DNA from 2 places in the Ensifer sp. MJa1 genome. Region 1 is predicted to be linked to the other one. Evidence: riboswitches for the same ligand, from Rfam matches in the RefSeq annotation. Region 1 holds a riboswitch; the other holds the start of a gene.

Region 1 (6,201 bases):
GCGAGATGTGGCTTGCGGGCGGTGCGTCGAACACGGGTGGGGTCGTTCTGGCCGAACACTTCTCGCCCGAAAGGCTGGCTACGCTTTCCGCCGAGATCGATCCGGCTGAAGAGACCGGGCTCGACTACTATCCGCTTGTCAGGCCCGGCGAGCGTTTTCCGGTGTCCGATCCCAATTTTCCGCCGCGCATGAGCCCGCGTCCATCCGATGATGCAACCTTCCTCAAGGCGATCTTCGAGGGCATCGCCGGGGTCGAGAACCTCGCCTATCAGCGGCTGATGTCGCTTGGCGGGCCGAGGCTTCGTTCGCTGCGAAGCGTCGGCGGCGGTGCGAAGAATGTGGCCTGGACGGCGATCCGTTCACGCAGGCTCGGTGTGCCATTCCTGCCGGTTCTCTCCGAGGAGGCCGCCGCCGGTACGGCGCGGCTTGCGCTTGCCGGCGCCAGAAAGGCGGGTGTGCTGTGACTGGTGTCGAGACCATTGCCGGGCTCGGCGCGATCGCCGATCGCTACGATGCCTTCCTGATCGATCAGTTCGGCGTGTTGCGCGATGGACGTGGACCCTATCCCGGAGCGGCGGAAACGCTTGCGCGGCTGAAAGACGCCGGGAAACGCATCATCGTCCTGTCCAATTCGGGAAAGCGCTCGGCGGAAAACGACCGTCGCCTCGTCGAACTCGGCTTTGTCGCCGGCAGTTGGGACTGGTTCCTGACCTCAGGCGAGGTCGCCTGGCAGATCTTGAGGCGGGAAGGCGGGGCAGGTGGCGGCACAGCACGCAAATGCCTGCTGATCAGCCGCGACCATGACCTCTCGCCAATCAAGGGGCTCGATCTCGAGCGTACCGACAGTGGCGCCGATGCCGATGTCGTCCTGCTCTCGGCGAGCGAGGGCGATGTCCATCTGCTCTCCTACTATGCGGTGCTGCTGGCACCTGCGGCTGCGCGGGGCGTTCCCTGCCTCTGCACCAATCCGGACAAGGTGATGCTGACGACAGCCGGAACGGCGTTCGGTGCCGGCCGGATCGCCGAGCTTTACGAGGAACTCGGCGGCAGCGTGCGCTGGATCGGCAAGCCCTTCGCCGACATCTATTCCTTTGCGCTCGATTTCCTGGGGCATCCGGATCCGGCGCGGGTCTGCGCGATCGGCGACAGCATCGAGCACGACATCGCCGGCGCCACGGGGGCGGGTCTTCATTCCGTGCTGGTGACGACAGGTATCCTGCAGCACGCCTCGAATGAAGAGCGGAGCCGGCTCTTTGCCGAACATGGGGCAAGCCCCGACTTCATCCTTCCGAAATTTCTCTGGTAGCCGGGAGTAGGATCGTGGCCTTCACGCTGTCGCTCAACACCAATCCGCTGGTCAACCGCTTCGCCGAGCCCGACGACCTGATCGACACGATCGCCGAGAAGATCCGCATCGGCTACGTGCAATTGACCCATGAATTCGTCAATCCCGGCTGGCCGGCGGCGACGATCGCCAAGACCGTCCGGCAGTTTCGCCGGGTGCTCGACCGCACCGGCGTGAAGATCACTTCGGGCATGACCGGTCCCTACGGCCGGCTCAACCACTTCGGCCATCCGGATCCGGATGTCCGGCGCTACTACGTCGACTGGTTCAAGACCTTTGCAGATATCTCCGCCGAGCTCGGCGCTTCCGGTATGGGCACGCAATTCGCGATCTTCACGCTGAGGGATTACGACGATCCGGCGCGGCGCGAGGAGATGATGCGCATCGCCATCGACTGCTGGCGCGAGGTCGCCGAGCACGGCAAGGCGGCGGGTCTTTCCTATGTCTTCTGGGAGCCGATGTCGGTTGGCCGCGAGTTCGGCCATACGATCGCCGAATGCCGGGCGCTCGACCGGCGGTTGGCGGAAGCGGATCTGTCGATCCCGATGAAGATGATGGTCGACATCGACCATGGCGATGTCACCTCCGACAATCCTGATGACATCGACCCCTATGCCTGGGCCGGCGCGTTCCCCGAGCGCTCGCCGATCATCCACATCAAGCAGTCCTCGATGAACAAGGGCGGCCACTGGCCCTTTACCGCCGCCTACAACAGCGATGGTCGCATCACGCCCGAGAAGCTGATCGGCGCGGTCAGGGCAGGCGGTGGCACGGACAACGAGATTTGCCTGGAGCTTTCGTTCCGCGAGCGCGAGCCGACCGATCACAACGTCGTTGAGATGATCCGGGAGTCGGTCGAATTCTGGGAACCCTTCATCGATACGGGTTTCAATCATGCACAAAAATCACATTAAAAAGTCACAAAATCACATAATTGAAATTGAAAAATCACATGTAAGTGTTATCTTCTCACGGTGAGCGCGGCGATGGCCGCGCGTGATCGGGGCCGAGACGATGAAGCCGGAAGACAGGCGACAGGCGATCATGGATGTGCTGATGGAGGCCGGGACGGCGTCCGTCGAGGACCTGTCGCGGCACTTCGGCGTCAGCAAGATGACGGTGCACCGCGATCTCGACGACCTCGAGCAGGCGGGGCTGTTGCGCAAGGTGCATGGAGGCGCCTCGATCCAGTCGAGCCCGCAATTCGAAAGCGACTTCCGCTACCGTGAGAAGATTGCCACCGCCGAAAAGCGGCGGATCGCCGAACATGCGGCCACGCTGATCGAACCGGGGCAGAGCATCCTGATCGACGACAGCTCAACGACCGGCGCGATCGCTGAGTGCATCCGCGACATTCGACCGCTGACGGTCATCACCAACAATCTCGGTGTGATCAGCAGTCTCTCGGGCGCTCCCGGCATCAACGTCATCGCGCTCGGCGGCCAGTACAGCAAGAAGTTCAACGGCTTCTTCGGCATCGTCACCGACGAGGCGCTGCGCTCGCTGCGCGTCGATATCGCCTTTCTGTCGAGCTCGGCGATCGAAGGCACGACGGCGTTCCACCAGGACCAGGAAGTGGTGCAGGCCAAGCGCCTGATGGTCAAGGCGGCCAAGCGCAAGTACCTGCTGGTGGATCACGACAAATTCGGGCGCTCGGCGCTCCATTTCCTGACCGGGCTCGATGCCTTCGACGCGGTGCTGACCGGCGCCGAGCTGGCGCGCGAACATGCCGCACCGCTTGGAGAGGCGGGCATCCGGCTGGTCAGGATCGACAATTCCAAGGAGAAGGCATGAGCATGTCCGCATTCTGGGTCGGCACCAGCTGGAAGATGAACAAGACGCTCGCCGAGGCGATGGCCTTTGCCGAGGGCTTGGTGGCTGCCGATGCGGCGCGCGACGAACGCATCCAGCGTTTCGTCATTCCGCCGTTTACGGCGGTGCGTGAGGTCAAGGCGCGGCTTGCCGGCACCAGCGTCAAGGTCGGCGCCCAGAACATGCATTGGGACGATGCTGGCGCCTGGACCGGCGAGGTCTCGCCGCTGATGCTTTCGGATTGCAATCTCGATGTGGTCGAGCTTGGCCACAGCGAACGGCGTGAGCATTTCGGCGAAACGGACCGCACTGTCGGCCTGAAGACGGCAGCCGCCGTGCGCCACGGCCTGGTGCCGCTGATCTGCATCGGCGAGACACTTGCCGAGCGCGAAGCTGGCGAGGCGGACGCGGTGCTGAAGCGCCAGGTCGAAGGCGCGCTTCAGCTTCTCGAAGGCGAGGCGAAGGCGGCGACCATCCTGCTTGCCTACGAGCCGGTCTGGGCGATCGGCGTCAACGGCATCCCCGCGACCGCAGACTACGCCGACGAGCGCCACAAGCGCATTGCCGAGGTGGCCGAAGCGGCGCTCGGCGCACGCGTGCCGGTGCTCTACGGCGGCAGCGTCAACCCCGGCAATTGCGAAGAACTCATCGCTCAGGCGCATATCGACGGTCTCTTCATCGGCCGCTCCGCCTGGGATGTCACTGGCTATCTCGACATTCTGCAGCGTGTCTCAAGGGCGATCTGAGCCTTTCGCCGCGGCAGGTTCTTAGGAAAGGAACAATCATGAAGATTGCAATCGGGGCAGACAGCGCCGGCAAGCCCCTGCTGGATGTCATCGCCGCTCATCTCGGCGGCAGGTCCGATGTTGAAGTCGTGGACCTCAGCCAGTCCGGCTTCTATGCGGATCTCGCGCAGAACCTGGCGCAGCAGGTCGTCGAAGGCAAGCACGACCGCGGCATCCTGTTTTGCGGCACCGGCATCGGTGTGTGCATCTCGGCCAACAAGGTGCCGGGCATCCGTGCGGCGCTCACGCATGACACCTATTCGGCCGAGCGAGCCGCGAAGTCAAACAACGCCCAGATCATCACCATGGGTGCCCGCGTCATCGGTTCCGAGCTGGCGAAGGCGATCGTCGATACCTGGCTTGCATCCGAGTTCGATCCGGAAGGCCCGTCCGCCGGCAACGTCCGGGCGATCGACCGGCTCGACGCTGTCAGAGCGGGATGAGCAGAAGGGGGAGTGGTCTTCCAACGGCCTCCCGCTCCCCCTTGTGATCACGGTGATTTTGGGTCGGTCCGACCCAAAACACTTTTGATCGGCCTCTAAACCTGAAATCGCGACGCCCGTTGATCCTCCCTCAGGCATCGTGACGACGCGCCCGGCAGCGATGCCGGGCGTATTCGCGTGCAGGGACAACCGCGTCGCGATTCCTGAGGTTGCTTGCTGATCTTCTTCGACTTCTCGCTCGTCGCGCCATCACCGGAAACCTAATTGACCGAAGGTGGCGAGGGCGGGTTCTTGGCAGCGAAAAGGGCGCCACATGTGTCCTTCTCCCCGCGCGCGGGGAAGGTGGCGGCAGCCGGATGAGGGGCAGGCCCTCACCGAGCGGATGAGGGGCAGCCGATGTCTCGAGGGCCGATCAGGCGTTGATCAGCGCCAGCTTGGCACGGGCGTCGAGGATCTGGGCGCAGGCGTTGGCGGCTTCCGTGCCCTTGGCGACGAAGTGTTCGCGGAAGAAGGTGATCAGCGGCTCGCTTTCCTGGAAATTATGCGGCGTCAGCACGGCCGAAAGCACCGGCACGTTGGTGTCGAGTTGCACCCGCATCATGGCGTCGAGCACGGTACCGGCGACGAAGTCGTGGCGGTAGATGCCGCCGTCGACGACGAAGGCGGTGCCGAGGATCGCGGCATAACGGCCAGTCTTGGCCAGCGTCTGCGCGTGCAGCGGGATTTCGAGCGCACCGGGCACGTCGAAGATCTCGACGTCGGCTGCCGAACCGCCGAGCTTCGTCCATTGTGCAACGAAGGCATCGACCGCGCGGTCGACGATGTCGGCGTGCCAGCGGGCACGGACGATCGCGATCTTGGCGGCGGGGTGGGAAAGAATGGTCATGGTCTCAAGCCTTTCAGGGTTTGGCGTTTTCCAATGATCCCGTCGGGCGAACATGCATGCGCGCGGGGACCCGTTGCGGGGCCCACGTTCCTGCTTGCTCTCTTCCATCCGGACTGTGACCGTCGGCTCCGGAATCTGACCGGATCTGCTGACCCCCAGGGGTGAAACCCTAAGGCGCTCGCGGGCTTCAGCCTTTCGGCCGCTACCGCCGGTGGGGAATTTCGCCCCGCCCTGAGAACAACGCGACTATATAGCGCGAGCGTGGGCGGTCAAACGCGCGCTGCGACGAAAATGCTGGAAATCACGACAGAATTTTCCAGGGTTCGACGCCATCGGAAGAAATCGTTCCGATGGCGTCAGCCTGCTACTCGCGAATGACGAGCAGGTCCTTGGCGGCAAAGCGCAGGGTGACGCTGTCGCCGGAAACCGGCGGGGCCACGCCCGGATTGTTGAACATGTCGAAGGAGATGACGTCGCCGCCGACGCGAAGGCGCGTGCGGATGACCGAGCCCAAGAAGCTGGTCGAGACGACTTCGCCGGCAAGGGCCGTATCGCCCTTGGCACCTTCGGCAATCGAGCCTGCTTCGGGACGCAGCGCCAGCGATATGCTGTCGCCGCCCTTCATGCCGGCAATCGGGTCCTTCAGCGCGATCTGCTGGTTGCCGATCGTCACCGCACCCGATGCCGGGTCCGCGACCTTGCCCTCGATGATGCTGAGCGTGCCGACGAAGGAGGCGACGAAGCGCGTTGCCGGCGTGTTGTAGATCTCGAAGGGGGTGCCGATCTGGTCGGCGCGGCCGGCATTCATGACGACGATGCGGTCGGAGATCGACAGCGCCTCTTCCTGGTCATGGGTGACGAAGACCGTTGTGATGCCGAGCTGCTGCTGGATCTGCCGGATTTCCTCGCGCAGCGAGACGCGGATCTTGG
Region 2 (6,153 bases), on a different contig from region 1:
ATCCAGAGCGTCTGGTCGTCGCCTTCGCCAACGAGCGAGATGCCTTCGAAGCCGAAGCGGGTTTCACTGGCGCGCAGAGCTTCCGGAAGGGCGATTTCCTTCTTGATCTCGCCCTTCTTGTTCACGTGGAAGAGCGCGTGGCTATAGAGCTTGTCCGAATTGCCTTCGGAGACGAGCCAGAAGCCCCCTTCCCCGTCATTGGCAATGCCTTCGATGTCGAGCTTCTGGGCCGGTGCGCCGTCACGAGTGATCGCCAGCGCTTCGGTGACCAGCGCCGGCTTTTGCGTGGCGTCGATCGTGAAGATCGTCGGCTGCGACGAGAAGACCGAATCGTTGACGGCGCGCAGGAAGCCCGGCTTGTCGGCAACGGCTGCGAGACCAGACAGTGCACCGAAACCGATCGGCAGGCCGTCCTTTTCGGCAGAACGGACCTGCGGATAGGCAGCTTCGCCTTCGCCGCGCTCATAGATCATCACGTGCGAGCGGGCACCGCCGTCTTCGCCGAGATCGACCTCATTGGCGGTGGCAAGCAGATTGCGCGACGGAATGGCAACGGCACCCTCGGGCGAAATGCCCGACGGCAACAGTTGCAGAAGCTGCGGCTCCGCACCGGTGTCCTTGTAGACGCCGACGATCGAGGCGCGCTCGGATAGGACGAAGAACAGGTTGTCGTCACCGAACTTCGCCGCTTCCAGGCCCTCGGGCTCGATGCCCTTGGCCGAGGAGCGCTTCTCGGGATAGTGGCCGATCGCAGCGATGGCATGCTCGAAGCTCGCACCTGCCTCGTAGACAACCTTGCCGGTCGTATCGAAGATCGTGAAGCCGCGCGAACCACCCTCGTAGTCGCCTTCGTTGGCAACGACGATACGGTTGTCGTCGAGCCACTTCACGGCATCAGGCTCGCGCTTGCGGCCGGGCTGCTCGTCCTTGAAGGCAATTGCGCCGTTGCGCTTGGCGTCGATGTCCTTGAGGTCGACGGTGCCGGCAGAGAAATGCGTCTTCACGGTCGCCGTCTTGCCGTCGATGATGACGATGTGGTTGTTTTCCTGCAGCGTAAGCGCAATCTCGTCCTTGCTGTTGAAGGCGACGAATTCCGGCTCCGGGTCTTCGCCGGCAATTTCGGAAAGGCCCGTCAGCGTCACGCGCTTCAGCGAGGCACAATCGGCGACGCCGTCCTTCAACGACAGGATCACCAGGTCACCGGCCGGCATCTGCGGGATCTGGCCGTCATTGACCTCTTCGTCGCGCTCGTTTTCGATGGCGATGGCTGCAAGCGTGCCGTCCTTGTTGATGGCGACCGAATCCGGCTGACCGCCAAGATCACAGGTCGTTTCCACCTTCTTCGACGCCAGGTCGACAACGGCCAGCAGACCGGACGGCTTGACGAAGCTCTCGCGCGTGTTGACTGCGACGAACACCTTTGCGCCGGCAACGGCAACGGACGTCGGCTCGCCATCAAAGGCAACGACGCCCGCCGCCTTCGGTGCCTTCGCGTCGGTAATGTCGATGAGGCCGATACGCTTGCCCGGGCTGTCGGAATAAACAAGCGTGTTGCCATTTTCGCTGGCCGTGATGATCTCGGCGGAGGTCGCCGCCTTGCGGGCATCACCTTCCGGCAGGTTGTCGGCGACAGCGAAGGAGGCTACGCGGTTGAAGACGGGCTCGGCGGCCGCGGGAAAGGCGGCTGAAGCGAGAAGGACGGCGGTAAGCGCCGTCATGCGCGATACAATGGTCATGAAATCCCCCATGTGCGTGCGAACACTGAAAACATGGGGGTTCTGCGCGATGGCGATGACAGCCGAATGACAGCCGGCAGCTTTTGCACCGTTCAGGTTGCAGCGGCCACCTGCTCTCGCCGCATCTCGTTGCGCATGATGAACAGTGACGCGCCCAGAATGAAGGCGGCGCCGAGCCAGAGATAGCCTGTCGGCGCATAGCCAAAGACGAGCCAGCCGGCGAAAACGTTGAGCGGCAGCTTCAAATCATCGAAGGGCTGCACATAGGCTGCGTCCGCAACCGTGTAGGCGAGCGTCAACAGATATTGCGCAAACACGGTCAACACGCCGGCAAGCACCAGCAGACCAAGCGCCATTCCGGTCGGGACGGCAAAGCCTGCGGCAAGCGCAATCGCACCGTTGATCGGCGTCAGCAGCACGAGGAGCCAGATGGTGATGGTCTCGGGGCGCTCGCTGCCGGTCAGGCTCTTGGTGATCAGCGACGATGCGCCCCAGAGCAGCGCCGAAAGGATCGGCAGCAGGGCTGCCCAACTGAAGCCATCAGACCAGGGCTCCAGAATGATCATCGCACCGGTGAAGCCAACGGCCGTCGCCAGCCAGCGCGCCGGCCCGACGCGCTCGCCGAGAAACAGGCGGGCGCCGAGAATGATGAAGAACGGCGAGGTCATGACCAGGCCGATCGCCTGCCAGATCGGCACGTGGGCAAGGCCGGAAACCCAGGCTCCGACACCGAAGGCGGCTAACGCCACACGGACGACGTGCCGCCACGGGTAACTGGTCCGCATCGCCGATAGCCCTGCCCGCCACAGGAACGGCAAGGAAAAGAGAAAGGCGAAGGCGTACTGCCAGAAGGCGGTGGAGGCTGCGGGAAAGCCGAGCTTCATCGTCAGCCATTGGGTGGCGACATTGAGACCGGCAAAGGCCACACCCGCCAGCACCATAAAGCCGGCGCCGACCATGGCACGGGAGGAGGAAAGGCCGAGGGAAGTCTGGTTCATGTCATGCATCCTGAGAAACGGACAAACACAAATCAGGACGCATGAGCGCAAGGCGCAACGCCGGGCGTTCCCGCCCTTCGTGCCCGCGATCATTCTCTTTCATCCGGACTGTGACCGTCGGCTCCGGAATTGCACCGGATCTGCTGACCCTCCCCTCGAGTGTCGAGAGCGAGGCGCTCGCGGGCTTGGGCTCGAGGCCCTTACCGCCGGTGGGGACTTTCACCCCGCCCTGAGAACGGCTGAGCCGTAGAGCAAATGGCACGCCCCTGCAAGGGCCGCCTCAAAATGCGAAAGGGTCCGGCTTGCGCCGAACCCCCGAATACCTGGACTGCCGGCCTCGTGTCCGGCTGCCAAGCAAATCTGATCAGCCGTTGACGGCGTCCTTCAGGCCCTTGCCGGCCGTGAACTTCGGCACGTTGCGCGCCGGGATGTCAACTTCCGCACCCGTGGACGGGTTGCGGCCCTTCGAGGCTTCGCGGCGCGAAACCGAGAAGTTGCCAAAGCCGACCAGGCGAATGTCGCCGCCGTTCTTCAGCTCGCCCTGGATGGTCTCGAAAACTGCATCAACTGCAGAAGATGCGTCGGTCTTGGAAAGTCCGGCCTTCTCAGCAACGGCAGACACGAGCTCATTTTTGTTCATGTTTCCACCCCTTTCAGATTGGTTCGAAACGACTGTGTTTTAAGCCGCGGCGGCTTACGCATCGCCCGCGTCTTGCCATTCCCAATTGCGCCTAATCCCTTGGAATGCAAGGCTTGCAGCGCGTTTTTACAACAAAAAAGACCGGCCAGAGGCCGGTCTTCCCAGTTTTTCTGTAATTTCGGCGCTGCCTGTGGTCGGCAACGCCCATTTCAGGGGCCCGTCAGTGGGCGATCGAGGAACCCGCCTCGTCCTGCGAATCGACCGCTGCAACGGTTGCCGGCTCGTTGGCCGGGTCCCATTCGATCGGCTCGGGCCTGCGCACCAGCGCGTGCTCGAGCACTTCGCCCATGCGCGAAACCGGGATGATCTCGAGCGAGTTCTTCACGTTGTCCGGAATCTCAGCGAGATCCTTGGCGTTCTCCTCGGGGATCAGCACCTTCTTGATGCCGCCTCTGAGAGCCGCCAGCAGCTTTTCCTTCAGGCCGCCGATCGGAAGCACGCGACCACGCAACGTGATCTCGCCGGTCATCGCGACATCCTTTGAAATCGGGATGCCGGTCATGATCGACACGATCGCCGTTGCCATCGCGACGCCTGCCGACGGACCATCCTTCGGCGTGGCGCCTTCCGGCAGGTGCACGTGGATGTCACGCTTGTCAAACAACGGTGGCTCGATGCCGAAATCGATCGCACGCGAGCGGACATAGGAGGCCGCCGCCGAAATCGATTCCTTCATCACGTCGCGCAGGTTGCCCGTGACCGTCATGCGGCCCTTGCCGGGCATCATGACGCCTTCGATCGTCAGCAACTCGCCGCCGACCTCGGTCCAGGCAAGCCCGGTGACCACGCCAACCTGATCGTCGCGTTCGGCCTCGCCGTGGCGGAACCGTGGCACGCCCAGGTAATCGTTGATGTTGTCAGCGGTAACCTCGACCTTCTTGGTCTTGCCCTTGATGATTTCGGTCACGGCCTTGCGGGCAAGCTTCATCAGCTCGCGCTCGAAGTTACGGACACCAGCTTCGCGCGTGTAGGTCTGGATGACCGCCATCAGCGCCCCGTCGGTGACCGAAAACTCCTTCGGCTGCAGTGCGTGATCGCGGATCGCCTTCGGCAGCAGGTGCCGCTTGGCGATTTCCAGCTTTTCCTCTTCGGTGTAGCCGGCGATGCGGATCACTTCCATGCGGTCCATCAACGGCGCCGGAATGTTCAGCGTGTTGGCCGTGGTGATGAACATCACGTTGGACAGGTCGTATTCGACTTCTAGGTAGTGGTCCATGAAGGTCGAGTTCTGTTCCGGATCCAGCACCTCGAGCAGAGCCGACGACGGATCACCGCGGAAATCCTGGCCCATCTTGTCGATCTCGTCGAGCAGAAAGAGCGGGTTCGACCGCTTCGCCTTCTTCATCGACTGCACGACCTTGCCGGGCATGGAGCCGATATAGGTGCGGCGGTGACCGCGTATCTCGGCTTCGTCACGAACGCCACCGAGCGCCATGCGCACGTATTCGCGGCCGGTCGCCTTGGCGATCGACTTGGCGAGCGAGGTCTTGCCGACGCCCGGAGGGCCGACGAGGCACAGGATCGGGCCCTTGATCTTCGACGAACGCGCCTGAACGGCGAGATATTCGACGATGCGTTCCTTGACCTTGTCGAGGCCGAAGTGATCGGTGTTGAGCACGTCTTCGGCGTGGTTCAGGTCGGTCTTGATCTTCGACTTCTTGCCCCACGGCAGACCCAGCAGCCAATCCAGGTAGTTGCGGACGACGGTCGCTTCCGCCGACATCGGGCTCATCTGGCGCAGCTTCTTCAGCTCGGCATCGGCCTTCTCGCGGGCTTCCTTGGAGAGCTTCGTCTTGGCGATGCGCTCCTCGATCTCGGCCATTTCGTCGCGGCCATCTTCGCCGTCGCCGAGCTCCTTCTGGATCGCCTTCATCTGTTCGTTGAGGTAGTACTCGCGCTGGGTCTTCTCCATCTGGCGCTTGACGCGCGAGCGGATGCGCTTTTCGACCTGCAGAACGGAAATCTCACCTTCCATGAAGCCGAGCGCCTTCTCCAGGCGCATCTTCACGCTGGTGGTCTCCAGCATTTCCTGCTTTTCGACGATCTTGATCGACAGGTGCGAGGCGACCGTATCGGCGAGCTTCGAATAATCTTCGATCTGGCTCGCGACACCGACGACCTCGGGCGAGATCTTCTTGTTGAGCTTCACGTAGCTTTCGAACTCGGAAACGACCGAGCGGCTCAGCGCCTCGATCTCGACCGGATCTTCGGTCGGCTCGTTGAGCGTGTGTGCTGAAGCCTCATAGAATTCTTCGCGCGTCGTGTAACCGTCGATCTTGGCACGCGCGCGGCCCTCGACCAGCACCTTGACGGTACCGTCGGGCAGCTTCAGCAGTTGCAGAACGTTGGCAATGGTGCCGACCTCGTAGATCGCGGACGGTTCCGGATCGTCATCGGTGGCGTTGATCTGGGTGGCAAGCATGATCTGCTTGTCGGTGCCCATCACCTCCTCGAGCGCGCGAATTGACTTCTCGCGACCGACGAAGAGCGGCACGATCATGTGCGGGAAGACCACGATGTCGCGGAGCGGCAGGACCGGGTAGGTCGCGCTTTCAGTCGCCGGTGACGTTTTGTTCGTCATGTCATTTCCTTTCCGTCCCGAATTCGGGCCCGTTCCCGGGAGCCCCTAAGGCACTCCCGGTTGTCATATTTTCCACATGAAAGTGGAGTGCGACCGCGTCCATTTCAAGGCCGGACGCGACACCCACCCAACGTGGCC

The links. A riboswitch is a leader RNA that binds a small molecule or an ion and turns the genes downstream of it on or off. The one in region 1 is predicted to bind FMN.
Region 2: it holds a riboswitch for FMN, as region 1 does, so the genes downstream of both, MKZ91_RS31340 (DMT family transporter) here and MKZ91_RS16645 (6,7-dimethyl-8-ribityllumazine synthase) in region 1, are expected to answer to the same signal.

The regions. Positions count from the first base shown of each region.
Region 1 is NZ_JAKUMO010000011.1:104,601-110,801, forward strand. It holds gene MKZ91_RS16615 (FGGY-family carbohydrate kinase) at 1-464, shown strand, start outside; gene MKZ91_RS16620 (TIGR01459 family HAD-type hydrolase) at 461-1,306, shown strand; gene MKZ91_RS16625 (sugar phosphate isomerase/epimerase family protein) at 1,321-2,259, shown strand; gene MKZ91_RS16630 (DeoR/GlpR family DNA-binding transcription regulator) at 2,360-3,139, shown strand; gene MKZ91_RS16635 (triose-phosphate isomerase) at 3,136-3,903, shown strand; gene derI (D-erythrulose-4-phosphate isomerase) at 3,942-4,385, shown strand; gene MKZ91_RS16645 (6,7-dimethyl-8-ribityllumazine synthase) at 4,798-5,271, opposite strand; FMN riboswitch at 5,364-5,514, opposite strand; gene MKZ91_RS16650 (ABC transporter ATP-binding protein) at 5,636-6,201, opposite strand, start outside.
Region 2 is NZ_JAKUMO010000051.1:250-6,402, reverse strand. It holds gene MKZ91_RS31345 (esterase-like activity of phytase family protein) at 1-1,748, opposite strand, end outside; gene MKZ91_RS31340 (DMT family transporter) at 1,829-2,743, opposite strand; FMN riboswitch at 2,822-2,975, opposite strand; gene hupB (DNA-binding protein HupB) at 3,099-3,374, opposite strand; gene lon (endopeptidase La) at 3,595-6,015, opposite strand.